2 regions of the Pseudomonas sp. OTU750018 genome follow, and region 2 is predicted to be linked to the other one. Evidence: predicted binding sites of a transcription regulator. Region 2 holds the regulator's gene; the other holds the start of a gene.
The links. The regulator sigma-54, encoded in region 2, starts transcription at its own class of promoters, with help from an activator protein. The targets are predictions, from matches to a motif close to ANTGGCATNNANNTTGCTNT.

Region 1 (7,171 bases), on a different contig from region 2:
CGCTGCGCCACGATCAAGTTGACCAACTGATCCGACAGTTCGACGTTGGAGTCCTCCAAGGCACCGGACTGCAGAGCACCCAGGGTGCCGCTGCGCGGGGTTCCGCGTACCGGCTCACCAGACTCGAAGGACTGCACCCAGGCAGTTTTGCCCACCGGCGTCAGACCTTGCACGTTGGCAAAGTTGGCCAGAATCACCTGCCCCTGCACCTTTGACTGGCCGTTGGTGTAGCGCGCGAAGATCACACCCGTATCATCGATCTCCAACCCTGCCAGTTGACCGGTGGTGTAGCCGTCCTGACTGACCCGATTGACCGCAAAGTTGCTGGAGAACTGTGTCGATGGGCGAATATCGATCGCTACACCCGCAGCACTGGCATCAGCACCGTTACTGCTCCACACCTGAGGAATAGAGGTATCCGGCGCAGCAGGAACCCAGGTGGTCAGGTTAATCACACCATTTGCATCCACCGCAAAACCTGTCGGTGTCGAGGCGATCAGCGCAGGAATATCCAGCTGCCCAGCAGTGGTGAACTGCAAATTCACGGACGACGGCGTGGTCAACGTCGGATCATCTGGATTACGCCCATCGATCAGTACATTCATCTGCCAGGTATTGGGGCCCGTCTTGAGAAAGTACTGGGTGAATACGTGTGAGTTACCTTGAGTGTCGTAAATATTGGTTGAGGTTGACGAGTTATAGGTTGTGGGGTCCGACGGGTTGAACGGGACGGTGGTCGGTACCTTATTGGTCGAGTTGAGGTTGAACACCTGCTCAAGTTTCTCGGTTGCACGGGGCTCTTGACTGGCCGTCTCGATACGTAAGTCATTCACGATGCCATTCTGCAAATTGCCGTTGGCATCCACCGCATAGCCCTGCAGCCGATAGCCAAAGTTATTCACCATAAAGCCATCGCGGTCTGTACCGAAGTAACCCGCACGGGTGTAGCTGACGTCGCCGTTGTTGCTGGTCTGAAAGAAACCATTGCCATTGATCGCCAGATCCAGGGCATTCTGCGTGTAATTGATGTTGCCCTGATTGAATAGCTGCGACACATCCGCCAACAGCACGCCACTGCCCTGCGGGTTCGAACCAGTACCCAACACAGATGCGGCATACACATCGGCAAACTCGGCACGTGACTGCTTGAAGCCCGCAGTACCGGCGTTGGCGATGTTGTTGCCGGTCACGTTGAGGTCGCTGGTGGCGGCACGCAGACCGCTCAGACCGATATTGAAACCCATAGAAGACTCCTTTGCCGGACAGCCGGCGGCTATAACCTGGCTAAAACCTGTTAATTACTGACCGATCACCTGGACTTGCGACATTGGCACGCTGCCGAGCCCAGCCAGGTTCAACATCAACTCTTTGCCGCCCAGGGTCACACTGTCGACGTTAGCCGGCAGCATGGTGTAAAGCCCCTTAGTGCCGTCGGCGTAGGTAGCCTGCGCCTCGAACTTGTATGTGCCAGGCGGCAACAGATTGCCGCTGGCATCCTTGCCGTCCCAGATAAAGCTGACATTACCGGCCGCCTGCTCACCCAAGTTCACACGCCCGACCGCGGCACCGGCCTTGTCGTAAATGTTGACGTAGACGTTGCTGCTGCTCGCCGGCAGCACCAGGCTGGCTTTAAAGCTCTCGCTGGTATCAACCACGGCTTTTTCGCTTGGGATAATCACCTTGCGCCCCACCAGCGAAGAGGCCTGCAGCGCCTGAGAAGACTGATAACCCGTGAGCAGCGAGCCCATGCTGGTATTCAACTTCTCGATCCCCTCCACCTGACTGAATTGCGCCAGCTGGGCGATAAACTCGCCGTTGCCTTGCGGCTCCAGCGGGTTCTGGTTATTCAACTGGGCCACCAGCAAGTTAAGAAACTCGTTCTTGCCCAGGTCTTTGTTCGTCTTGGTTTCGTTCTTGATCTGGTATTGATCCAGTGCCGAACCAGTCACATCGCCAACAGTACTCATCGGTCTGCGCTCCTTATCCGCTGGCTTACTGACCCAGGGTCAATACGCGCTGCATCATCTGCTTGGCGGTATTCATCATTTCGGTATTGGTCTGGAATGCCCGGCTGGCAGAGATCATGTCAGCCATCTCCTCCACCACATTGACGTTGGGGTAGTACACATAACCGCCGGCATCGGCCGCCGGATGATTCGGCTCATAGCGCGGCATCAGGCTGCTTTGATCTTCGACCACACCCAGCACCTGCACGCCTACGCCAGCTTCATCCTGCTCGGCAAACAGCGAGCCACGGTCGCCGTTCTGCGCGGACTGGAACATGGTGGCGAATACCGGATGGCGCGCGCGGTAGGTTTGATCAATGCTTGAAGAAACCGATTCAGCGTTGGCGATGTTGCTGGCGATGGTATTCAGGCGAGTGCTCTGAGCGCTCATACCGGTTCCGGCAATGTTGAACACACTGGCTAGTGACATGGCATCAGGCTCCTGTTATTCGCCGCGCAGGGCGTTGACCAGCCCTTTGAACTTACTATTGAGGAAAGTGAAGCTGGCCTGGAACTGCACCGAGTTCTCGGCGTAGTTGGATTGCTCGATCTGCAGGTCGACAGTGTTCTGATCAATCGACGGGCTGAAAGGAATGCGGTACTCCAGGCTGGCATCACCGCCGGCCACCCCCTCGGCAGCAATATGCTGACTATCCGTACGGTTCAGGCTGACCGGGCCGCGCTGGCTCTTTGCACTCTGCTCCGCCAGCACATTGGCAAACTGCAGATCACGCGCCTTGTAGTTCGGCGTATCCGCGTTGGCGATGTTGTTGGCCAACACTTCTGCGCGCTGAGCGCGAAAGCCCAGTGCTTGTTCATGGATGCCGAGTGCCCGATCGAAACTGATGCTCATGGTCTAAAACCTTTGCCGGTGGGTGGTGCGCCTTTCCGTGCAAGACCATAAGCAATGCTTGTGCCATATTAATTTTTACTTATTTATCAACTACTTAATTGATAAATGAGAAGCCGGGCGTGGCAAAGCGGCAAATGCTTTCCGCCTATGGGCAAGCAGACGGCAACGAATCTCGGTCGATTGCCGCACGCCCGATCACTCACAGCTAACTGCGACACGGGCCGCGATGACTCAAAGCAAATCACCTCACCCGCTGGCAGACGCTCACTTGCACCGTCCGTCAGGCAATTCGCAATCAACCACACACAGTTTTGACAAGCATTCTCATTAACATTAGTATCCTTCGCACTAGCCACTGCCCTGCCACGAGCCTTAACCATGTACGTGTGTCTCTGCGAAGGTATTACTGACGGTCAGATCCGCGAAGCCATCTACGAAGGCTGCTGCAGCTACCGTGACGTGCGCGCCACCCTGGGTGTTGCGAGCCAGTGCGGTAAATGTGCTTGCCTGGCCAAACAAGTGGTACGCGACACCCTAAGCGAAGTACAAAGCAGCCAAGCGCCCATGGCCTACCCGGCAAACTTTGTTGCCGCATGAATTTAGCGCTATAAAAAACCGGACATAGCGTCCGGTTTTTTTATGCCTAAAATTCAACACCTTAGCGCCCAAGCGCAGAACTTAAGCATTCGTATTCATATTAATTTTAACTTTAAATTCAAATACTTAGGTTTGACAGCCGAAAACCATCGGCCCAGAATTTGACGCTAACTCCCCCTGCAAGGCAGACGCAGACATGAAAGGCGACAAGAAGGTCATCCAGCATCTGAACAAGATCCTCGGTAACGAGCTGGTCGCGATCAACCAGTACTTCCTGCACGCACGCATGTATGAAGACTGGGGCCTGAAGAAACTCGGTGAGCATGAGTATCACGAGTCCATCGACGAGATGAAGCATGCGGACAAGCTGATCAAGCGCATCCTTTTCCTCGAAGGCCTGCCAAACCTGCAAGACCTCGGCAAGATCCTGATCGGTGAAAACACCAAGGAAATGCTCGAGTGCGATCTGAAGATTGAACACAAAGCGCATATCGACCTGAAAGCGGCGATTGCCTACTGCGAAAGCATCGGCGACTACGCCAGCCGTGAACTGCTCGAAGAAATTCTCTGCTCGGAAGAAGACCACATCGACTGGCTGGAAACCCAACTCAGCCTGATCGAAGCCGTAGGCCTGCAGAACTACCTGCAGTCGCAGATGGACGAATAAGCGCAAACCACTGCGCCATAAACAACAAACCCCGCACTTGGCGGGGTTTGTTGTTTATGGCGCAGCCGAATTAAGCGCTGGCTTTCTGCACGGCGTCCTTGATCAGGGTCTGCAGCTCACCCTTATCAAACATTTCCGCGAGGATGTCGCTGCCGCCGACCAGTTCACCGCCCACCCACAGCTGCGGGAAGGTTGGCCAGTTGGCGTACTTCGGCAAGTTGGCGCGGATTTCCGGGTTTTGCAGGATGTCGACGTAGGCGAATTTTTCGCCACAGGCCATCACAACCTGCGCAGCTTTGGAGGAAAAGCCGCACTGTGGAGCGTTCGGCGAGCCTTTCATGTATAGCAGAACGGTGTTATTGCCGATCTGTTCTTTGATAGTTTCGATGATATCCATTGGGCACCTCAGGACTTAACTTCCCGACTCACGGGTCGGCACGGTGGCGGCATTGTAACGAAAAGCCGAGCGTGATGCTCGGCCTTCCCTGCCACTTTACTTATGCCGAATATCGCCTGATCAGGCCGCCTCAACCTGCACCGGCACACCGTTCAGCGCTGCATTACCGGACAAGGCGTCGAGTTGTCGCTCATCGGTCAGGTCATTGGCGCTGGCGCCTGGCTGCTCGCTGGCGATGCTCATCTGCACGCCGGGGCGCGCATGCCCCCAGCCATGCGGCAGGCTGACCACACCCGCCATCATGTCTTCACTGGCGGCCACTTCTACCTCAATGACTCCTACCCGCGAACGCACGCGCACCAATTGGCCATCGGTCAGCCCCCGTTGGCTCAGATCCACCGGATGCATCAGCAGCTGATGGCGCGGCTTACCCTTCACCAAGCGGTGATAGTTATGCATCCAAGAATTATTACTGCGCACATGCCGACGACCAATCAGCAGCAGCTCATCCGCCTTGGCAGCAGGCTGCGCGGCAAAGCGCTGCAGATCAGCCATGATCACCGCAGGTGCTGCTTGAATCTGCTTATTGGCGGTTTTCAGACGACCGCTCAGATTGGGTTTAAGCGCCCCTAGGTCGAGCCCATGCGGGTGCTCACGCAGAGCAGCCAACGACAGTTTATGTTCCGACTTGTCGCCGTAACTACCAAACCGCAGACCCATGTCGATCATCTGCTCGGGAGCCATGGTCGGTTTCAGCTCCACGCCCGTCTTGGCGGCAAAGGCCTTGGCCAGACCGACGAAGATTTCCCAGTCATGCAGCGCGCCGACAGGTTTGGCCAGCACCGCCTCATTGAAGCGGGTGACATTGCGCACCGCGAACATATTGAACGTGGTGTCGTAGTGATCATGCTCCAGCGGCCCAGTCGGTGGGAGGATCAGGTCGGCATAGCGGGTGGTTTCATTGATATAGAAGTCGATGCTGAGCATGAACTCCAAACCATCCAACGCTTGCTCCAGCTGACGACCATTGGGCGTGGACAGCACCGGGTTGCCCGCCACTGTGACCAGCGCACGCACCTGCCCTTCGCCCTCATTGAGCATTTCCTCAGCCAAAGCCGACACCGGCAACTCACCGCCGTACTCCGGCAAGCCGGATACGCGACTCTGCCAGCGGTTGAAATGCCCACCGGAGGTTGAGGCCACCAGGTCCACGGCCGGCTCGGTGCAAAGCACGCCACCGACGCGGTCCAGATTGCCAGTGACCAGGTTGATCAACTGCACCAGCCACTGACACAGGGTGCCGAAGGCCTGGGTCGAAACGCCCATGCGCCCGTAACACACCGCCGATTCAGCAGCAGCAAAATCACGCGCCAACTGGCGGATCGTTTGCGCCGGCACGCCGCATTGGGCGCTCATGCTTTCGGCGGTGAAACCGGCAATCGCCTGACGCACCTCATCCAGCCCATCAACTGCCAGGTGACTGGCACGGCCGAGGCTTTCTTCAAACAGGGTATTGAGCAAACCGAACAGCAACGCGGCATCTTGCCCCGGACGCACGAACACATGCTGGTCGGCAATCGCTGCTGTTTCGCTACGCCGTGGATCCACCACCACCAATTTACCGCCGCGCTTCTGGATGGCTTTCAAGCGTTTTTCCACATCCGGTACGGTCATGATGCTGCCGTTGGACGCCAGCGGGTTGCCGCCGAGGATCAACATAAAGTCGGTATGGTCGATGTCCGGAATCGGAATCAGCAGGCCATGGCCGTACATCAGGTGGCTGGTCAGGTGATGCGGCAGCTGATCGACCGAGGTGGCGGAATAGCGGTTACGGGTTTTCAGCTGGCCAAGGAAGTAGTTGCTGTGGGTCATCAGGCCGTAGTTATGCACACTCGGATTGCCCTGATACACCGCCACGGTGTTCTGTCCGTGCCGCGCCTGCAGCTCACTCAGGCGCGTGGCCACCAACTCAAAGGCGTCATCCCATTCGATGGCTTGCCACTCATTGCCCACCCTGCGCATGGGCTGACGCAGACGGTCAGGGTCGCTCTGGATATCCTGCAGGGCCACGGCCTTGGGGCAAATATGGCCACGGCTGAAGCTGTCCTGGGCATCGCCCTTGATCGAACGGATCTGCGTGGAGCCGTCGTCCTGCACTTCGGTCTCAATGGTCAGGCCACAAATGGCTTCACAGAGATGGCATGCACGGTGGTGGAGGGTTTTGGTCATGGCCGAGCCTCTTGTTTTGATTCGATGCACGCAGCACCGTAAACCATGACTATGGCGGCTGCCTGCCCTCTGCACCAGCAGGGTTCGTTACGTGAATTGCCCGGCATCAGGTCGACCGATGGATGGTCTTTTACACAGCCCCTGTAGCTGTGACCGTGCAGGCAATTTGCGCCTGATCGGCGTTTGCTTATAAGATCGCGACTTCCCCGTTTCGTCGCATAGTGCGGCCCCCCAGCCGCAGGTTCTGCCGTTTCTTCTATTTAATTAGGCCATTGAACCTGCGCCCAGCTGTCAAAAGGTAGTTAACGATGAGCGCAAGACACTTTCTCTCGCTGATGGATTGCACACCGGATGAACTGGTGAGCCTGATCCGCCGCGGTATGGAGCTGAAGGACTTGCGCAACCGCGGTGTACTCTTTGAG
Region 2 (7,171 bases):
TAGGGATTGGGCAGGCAGCGCACATCGAATACCAGATCAGCATCCACCGGCATGCCGCGCTTGAAGCCAAAGGACTCCAGCAGAAACGCGGTACCTGGCTCTGGCTGATTGAGCAGGCGCAGCTTCAGGCTGTCGCGCAGCTGGTACAGGTTGAGGTGAGTGGTGTCGATCTTCAGGTCGGCTAGGTCGATGATCGGCCCTAGCAGCAGCGCTTCATCGGCGATGGCTTCAGCCAGCGAGCGACTCTCGTTGGTCAGCGGGTGGCGTCTGCGGGTTTCCGAGAAGCGCTTGAGCAGGGTTTCTTCGTCGGCATCCAGATAGATCACATCGCACTTGATGTGCCGTGCGCGAACTTCTTCAAGCAGCTCGGGAAAGCGCTTGAGGTGGCTCGGCAGGTTGCGCGCATCAATCGACACCGCGACCTGCGGATGCAGCAGTTCGGTGTGCAGCAGGGCGCGCTCAGCCAGTTCAGGCAGCAGCCCGGCTGGCAGGTTGTCGATGCAGTAGAAACCGTTGTCCTCAAGCACATCGAGGGCGGTGCTCTTCCCGGAGCCGGAGCGACCGCTAACGATGATCAGGCGCATGCTCAGGCTCGGTTGAGTTGGCTTTGTACGTCCACAACCACCTGATACAGGGCTTCGCTGCTTTCGGCTTGGCGCAGGCTGGCACGCACATCGCTGCGATCGAGCATGCTGGCGATCTGCCGGAGCAGTTCTAGGTGAGCGTCGGTGGCAGCTTCGGGCACCAGCAGAACAAACAGCAGGTCCACAGGCGCACCGTCGATGGCGTCGAAGTCTACTGCAGCGTCCAGGCGCAGCAAGGCGCTGATCGGCGCGGTACAACCCGGCAGGCGACAGTGCGGAATGGCAATGCCATTGCCGAAACCGGTCGAGCCAAGTTTTTCCCGGGCTATCAGGCTTTCGAAGATGTCTTGGCCGTCCAGGTCAGGTAGCTCACGGGCCACCAGGTTGGCAATCTGTTCGAGGACACGTTTTTTGCTGCCGCCCGGCACGTTCACTAAAGAACGGCCGGGGGTCAGGATAGTTTCAAGTCGGATCATAGGAGGTAGACGATGTCAGCGGGCCATAGCGCCCTGTTGACGTTCGAGCTGTTTTTCCTTGTGTTTGATGAGTTGTCGGTCGAGTTTATCAGTCAGTAGATCGATGGCTGCGTACATGTCTTCATGTTCGGCATTGGCGACGACTTCACCGCCAGCAATGTGCAGGGTCGCTTCGATTTTCTGTTTGAGTTTCTCGACCTCCATGGTGACTTGTACATTGGTGATCTTGTCGAAGTGGCGCTCCAATCGGCCGAGTTTTTCGGCGATGTAGTCGCGTAGGGCGTCGGTCACATCCAGCTGGTGTCCACTGATGTTGACTTGCATACCGCTTTCTCCTTGTTGCCGTGTGTAAGAGGCAGGCATGAGGCCTGCCGCCGGAACACTGTGGCGTGGAAGACTCGGGTAGAACGAGCCTGGCACGGTCGCTGATTGCATGTTGGCAGTATGGCTGCTTTTGCGAAAAGGCGAGGCCTGGGCATGTTCTGTCTGGGTTGATGTCTTCCTTCTTCGTGCCGCCTTAGATCAATCGTTTGCGCTCACTGGAAGGCGCTATTCCGAGGGACTCACGGTACTTGGCGACCGTGCGGCGAGCGACTTGAATGCCCTGTGCTTCCAGTAAACCAGCGATCTTGCTGTCACTCAACGGCTTTTTCGCATTTTCCGCGGCGACCAGTTTTTTGATGATGGCGCGGATTGCCGTGGACGAGCATTCGCCGCCTTCAGAGGTGCTGACGTGGCTGGAAAAGAAGTATTTCAGCTCGTAAATGCCACGCGGGGTGTGCATGAATTTCTGCGTGGTCACCCGCGAGATGGTCGACTCGTGCATGCCCACCGCTTCGGCAATATCGTGCAGCACCAGGGGTTTCATTGCCTCATCGCCGTAGTCGAGGAAGCCGCGCTGGTGTTCAACGATCTGCGTGGCCACTTTCATCAAAGTTTCGTTGCGGCTTTGCAGGCTTTTGATAAACCAGCGCGCTTCCTGCAGCTGGTTACGCATAAAGGTGTTGTCGGCGCTGGAATCGGCGCGTTTCACAAAGCCGGCGTATTGCGCGTTGACCCGCAGGCGCGGCATGGCTTCCTGGTTGAGTTCAACCAGCCAGCGCTCGTTGTGTTTGCGCACGATTACATCGGGTACCACGTATTCCGGCTCGCTGGATTCGATCTGCGAGCCAGGGCGCGGGTTGAGGCTTTGAATTAGGTCGATAACCTGGCGCAGCTCGTCTTCTTTGAGCTTCATGCGGCGCATCAACTGGCTGTAGTCGCGGCTGCCGAGCAGGTCGAGGTAGTCGCTGGCCAGGCGCTGAGCTTCGCTTAGCCAAGGGGTTTTCGCCGGCAGCTGACGCAGTTGCAGAAGCAGGCACTCGCCCAGGTTGCGCGCGGCGATACCGGTGGGCTCGAATTGCTGGATGCGGTGCAACACGGCTTCGACTTCGTCGAGCTCGATGTCCAGTTCCGGGTCGAAGGCCTCGACCACTTCTTCCAGGGTTTCTTCCAGGTAGCCCTGTTCGTTGATGCAGTCGATCAGGGTGACGCCGATCAGTCGATCCTTATCGGACATCGGGGCCAGGTTGAGCTGCCAGAGCAGGTGGCTTTGCAGGCTCTCACCGCTGGAGGTGCGGGTAGTGAAATCCCACTCGTCATCATCGTTGGTGCTGCTGGGCAGGCTGCTGGCGCTGGTCTGGTAGATATCTTCCCAGGCGGTATCGACGGGCAGCTCATTGGGAATGCGTTCGCCCCAATCGCCTTCTTCCAGGTTGTCCACGGTCTGCGTGGCTTCCTGGTAGTTGGTTTCCTGATAGGGCGCTTCGGGCTGTTCGCTGGGGCTGGCGCTTTCTGCGCCATCAGCCATAGGGTCCGAATTGTCGAAATCATCGCCATCTTCCTGGCGTTCGAGCATCGGGTTGGACTCCAAAGCCTCCTGGATCTCTTGCTGAAGATCCAGGGTAGACAGTTGGAGCAGGCGGATGGCCTGTTGCAGCTGCGGTGTCATCGTCAGCTGCTGGCCCATTCTCAGGACTAGCGATGGTTTCATTGCAGACCTTATTTACCGGCGTCTGTGCGCAATCCACAACAGGGCGTTTTCAAAAAGCGCCACTAGGAAGCAAATTATATGCCTGACTTTAAGGGTTTTGCCTAGCCTTGGCTGCAGTCGGCTTGAGAAAAGCGGTGGTTACAGCCGGAACTCATGCCCCAGATACACTTCTTTGACTGTCTGGTTGGCCAGAATGGCCTCGGCATCACCCTCTGCGATCAGCTGGCCATCGCTGACGATATAAGCGGTTTCGCAGATATCCAGGGTCTCGCGCACGTTGTGGTCGGTGATCAATACACCGATACCCTTGGCCTTGAGGTGGTGGATGATCTGCTTGATATCGCCGACGGAAATCGGATCGACACCGGCGAAGGGTTCGTCGAGCAGGATGAACTTGGGGTTAGTCGCCAGGGCGCGGGCAATTTCCACGCGGCGGCGCTCACCACCAGACAGGCTCATGCCGAGGTTGTCGCGGATATGGCTGATATGGAATTCCTGCAGCAGGCCTTCAAGTTCCTTGCGACGAGCGGCACCGTCCAGGTCCTTGCGGGTTTCCAGGATGGCCATGATGTTGTCGGCGACGCTGAGCTTGCGGAAAATCGAGGCTTCCTGCGGCAGGTAGCCAATGCCGGCGCGAGCGCGGCCATGCATGGGCTGATGACTGACGTCGAGATCATCGATCATCACGCGACCCTGATCGGCCTGTACGAGGCCGACGATCATGTAGAAACAGGTGGTCTTGCCGGCGCCGTTGGGGCCAAGCAAGCCGACAATCTGCCCGCTGTCGATACTCAGGCTGACGTCGCGCACAACCTGGCGGCCTTTGTAGCTCTTTGCCAGGTGTTGGGCTTTCAATGTGGCCATTATTACTGCGCCTGCTGGTCGGCTGGTTTGTTCTTCGGCTGGATCACCATGTCGATGCGCGGACGTGGCGCGGTGACGTTGGTGCCTGTGGCGCGGCCGGCGTTGACGATCTGGCGCTGGGTGTCATAGACGATTTTTTCGCCTTCGAAGGTGTTGCCTTCCTGAATCACCTTGGCCTGATCGATCAGGACGACGCGTTCGTTGGCCATGAAGTACTGAATGGTCAGGCCGTAAGCCTTGACGATCTGCTTGTCGGCTGACGGTAGTTGCTCGTAATAGGCCGGCTTGCCGACGGAGGTAAATACCTCGACATCGCCTTGGGCATTCTGGGTGATGGTCACGGTGTCGCCAGTGACCTTCATGGTGCCCTGGGTGATGACGACATCACCGCGGTAGACCGCTACGCCTTGCTTGTCATCAAGTTCCGCGCTGTCAGCCTGGATGCGGATAGGCTGTTCGCGATCGGAGGGTAGGGCCCAGGCGCTGACACTTCCGACTGCGGCGCTGAGGCTGAGTAGTAGGGGGAGGGTGTTAACGAGCCTCATGCTGACCTCTTACGTTGGACAGCAGGAGCATCCTGCCGTCATTCATGTACGCTTTCATTCCTTTTGCCGTGGTCACCCCATTGGCCGCGTCGATTCTAACGGCTTGCTGGGTCTGCGCATATTCCTTCTCGGGGAATACGGTCAGGCGGCTGGTGGTAAGAATAGTCGGACGGCCTTTGGCGTCGGTACGCTCAACGCGCACCTTGTCGATCAGCTCGACCTCAACCCCGCCTGGCGATACTTCACCGCGCTCGCTGCGGATTTTCCAGGGCAGCTCGGTACCGCGGAACAGGTTCATATTCGGGCTGGTCATCAGGGTGATGTCGTTGGCCTTGACGTGCTCGACCTTGTCGGCCTTCAACTCATAGTGCAGTTTGCCATCGGCCTGGTATTGAACGGTGTAGGTGTTGGTGGCGTAAAAGTCGATGGTGGTGTCGGTCTCAGCTGACTGAGGCTGTTCGTTGAAACTGTCAGGGCTGAGGTTCCAATAGCCGAGCGCCGCTACCACTAGTGCGACAAAGGCAAACAGGACAATGTTGAATAATTTGCGGGGCATGTTTGGCCTATAGGTAAGCAGCTTGGGCGGCTTCGAGGGTGCCTTGGGCGTGCATGATCAGTTCGCAGAACTCGCGGGCGGCGCCTTCGCCTCCGCGGGCGCGGGTAACCCCATGGGCGTGCTGGCGGACAAAGTTGTCGGCGCTGGCAACAGCCATGCCCAGGCCGACGCGGCGAATCACCGGCAGGTCGGGCAAGTCGTCACCGAGGTATGCAACCTCTGCATAGTTTAGGCCCAGTTCACCAAGCAGTTCATCAAGAACTACCAGCTTGTCTTCGCGGCCTTGATAGAGGTGCTGAATCCCCAGATTTTGCGCGCGGCGTTCAACCACGGGTGTTTTGCGGCCGCTGATAATCGCGGTGCGCACGCCGGAGTTGATCAGCATCTTGATGCCATGACCGTCGAGGGTGTTGAACGTCTTGAATTCGCTGCCGTCGACCAGAAAATAAAGCTTGCCGTCTGTGAGGACGCCGTCGACATCGAAAATGGCCAGTTTTATGGCTTGAGCGCGTTGCAGCAGGTCGGCATCGATCATCACATCACTCCGGCACGGAGCAGATCGTGCATGTTCAGTGCGCCGATGGGCAGATCGTTTTCGTCGACAACGACCAGTGAGCTGATCTTGTGGTCTTCCATGATTTTCAAGGCCTCTGCCGCCAGCATGTCTGCACGGGCAGTCTTGCCGTGGACGGTCATTACGTCATCGATAATGGTCTGGCGCACGTCGATATTGCGGTCCAGGGTACGGCGCAGGTCGCCGTCAGTGAATATCCCGGCTAGGCGACCGTCATCCTCTGTTACCACGGTCATGCCCAGGCCTTTCTGGGTCATTTCCAGTAGTGCATCACGCAGCGATGTACCGCGCTTGATGCGTGGCAGGTTGTCGCCGGCGTGCATCACGTTGTCCACCTTAAGCAGCAGGCGTCGGCCCAGTGCGCCGCCCGGATGGGAAAAAGCAAAATCTTCGGCGGTAAAGCCGCGAGCTTCGAGCAAGGCTACGGCAAGAGCATCGCCTAGAACCAGTGACACGGTAGTCGACGACGTTGGCGCCAGGTTCAGTGGGCAGGCTTCCTGAGACACGCGGGCGTCCAGGTTGACTTCAGCGGCAGTGGCCAGCGGAGAGTCTGGATTGCCGGTCATGCTGATCAGGCGGATGCCGAGGCGTTTGATCAGCGGCAGCAGGGTCACAATTTCTGCGGTAGAGCCTGAGTTGGATAGTGCCAGTACCACGTCATCGCGGGTGATCATGCCCATGTCGCCGTGACTCGCTTCGGCCGGGTGCACGAAAAATGCAGTGGTGCCGGTGCTGGCCAAGGTGGCGGCAATCTTGTTGCCAACGTGGCCGGATTTGCCCATGCCGAGTACCACTACGCGACCCTTGCTGGCGAGAATCAGCTCGCAGGCGCGCACAAAATCATCATTGATGCGCGCCAGCAGATCCTGAATAGCTTCGAGCTCCAAGCGAATGGTGCGCTGCGCTGACTGAATCAGATCGGTTGATTGGCTCATGACTTCTCTGCGGCGTACGGGCTAAAAGCTGCCGATTATAACGGTAAAGGTGCGCCTGCCCAGTGTTTCCATTTGTGGGTTGTTTGCAGGAACTGTGCGGCGCTTATCTTCGGCAACACCTTCAGTCTTGGGCGGTCAGTGCCGCAGTGGTATAGTTCGCGGCCATTTTCGGTACGTTCGACGATCTGTAGTGCCCTTTGTTCGGGGCGATACGTCAGTCAGGCAAGCGTTGAGCAAGGAGTCCAGATGAGCGCCGAGAACCCGTATGCGGTTGAGCTGAAGAACGTCAGCTTCAAACGTGGCGAGCGGGATATTTTCAAAAACATCGACATCCAGATTCCCCGTGGCAAAGTCACGGGGATCATGGGCCCGTCTGGCTGTGGCAAAACCACGCTGTTGCGCTTGATCGCGGCTGAGCTCAAGCCGAGTCAGGGTGAGGTTTGGGTCAACGGGCTGAACTTGCCGACGCTGTCGCGCAGTGAGCTGTTCGACATGCGCAAACAGATGGGCGTGCTGTTCCAGAGTGGTGCGCTGTTTACCGACCTGGACGTGTTCGAGAACGTTGCCTTTCCCCTGCGCGTGCACACCAAACTCCCTGAAGAGAT

Region 1: a site for sigma-54 is predicted at 2,908-2,927, ahead of flgB (flagellar basal body rod protein FlgB). Genes of this name have one in related genera too.

What each region holds. Positions count from the first base shown of each region.
Region 1 is NZ_JAAPAU010000001.1:462,154-469,324, forward strand. Features, by position in the region: gene flgE (flagellar hook protein FlgE) at 1-1,244, opposite strand, end outside; gene flgD (flagellar hook assembly protein FlgD) at 1,299-1,967, opposite strand; gene flgC (flagellar basal body rod protein FlgC) at 1,993-2,436, opposite strand; gene flgB (flagellar basal body rod protein FlgB) at 2,452-2,859, opposite strand; gene HCI85_RS02335 (bacterioferritin-associated ferredoxin) at 3,238-3,456, shown strand; gene bfr (bacterioferritin) at 3,653-4,123, shown strand; gene grxD (Grx4 family monothiol glutaredoxin) at 4,194-4,520, opposite strand; gene HCI85_RS02350 (molybdopterin oxidoreductase family protein) at 4,641-6,749, opposite strand; gene argF (ornithine carbamoyltransferase) at 7,058-7,171, shown strand, end outside.
Region 2 is NZ_JAAPAU010000004.1:216,069-223,239, forward strand. Features, by position in the region: gene rapZ (RNase adapter RapZ) at 1-584, opposite strand, end outside; gene ptsN (PTS IIA-like nitrogen regulatory protein PtsN) at 587-1,060, opposite strand; gene hpf (ribosome hibernation-promoting factor, HPF/YfiA family) at 1,076-1,384, opposite strand; gene HCI85_RS19705 (RNA polymerase factor sigma-54) at 1,578-3,092, opposite strand; gene lptB (LPS export ABC transporter ATP-binding protein) at 3,231-3,956, opposite strand; gene lptA (lipopolysaccharide transport periplasmic protein LptA) at 3,959-4,501, opposite strand; gene lptC (LPS export ABC transporter periplasmic protein LptC) at 4,488-5,057, opposite strand; gene HCI85_RS19725 (KdsC family phosphatase) at 5,065-5,592, opposite strand; gene HCI85_RS19730 (KpsF/GutQ family sugar-phosphate isomerase) at 5,592-6,566, opposite strand; gene HCI85_RS19735 (ATP-binding cassette domain-containing protein) at 6,813-7,171, shown strand, end outside.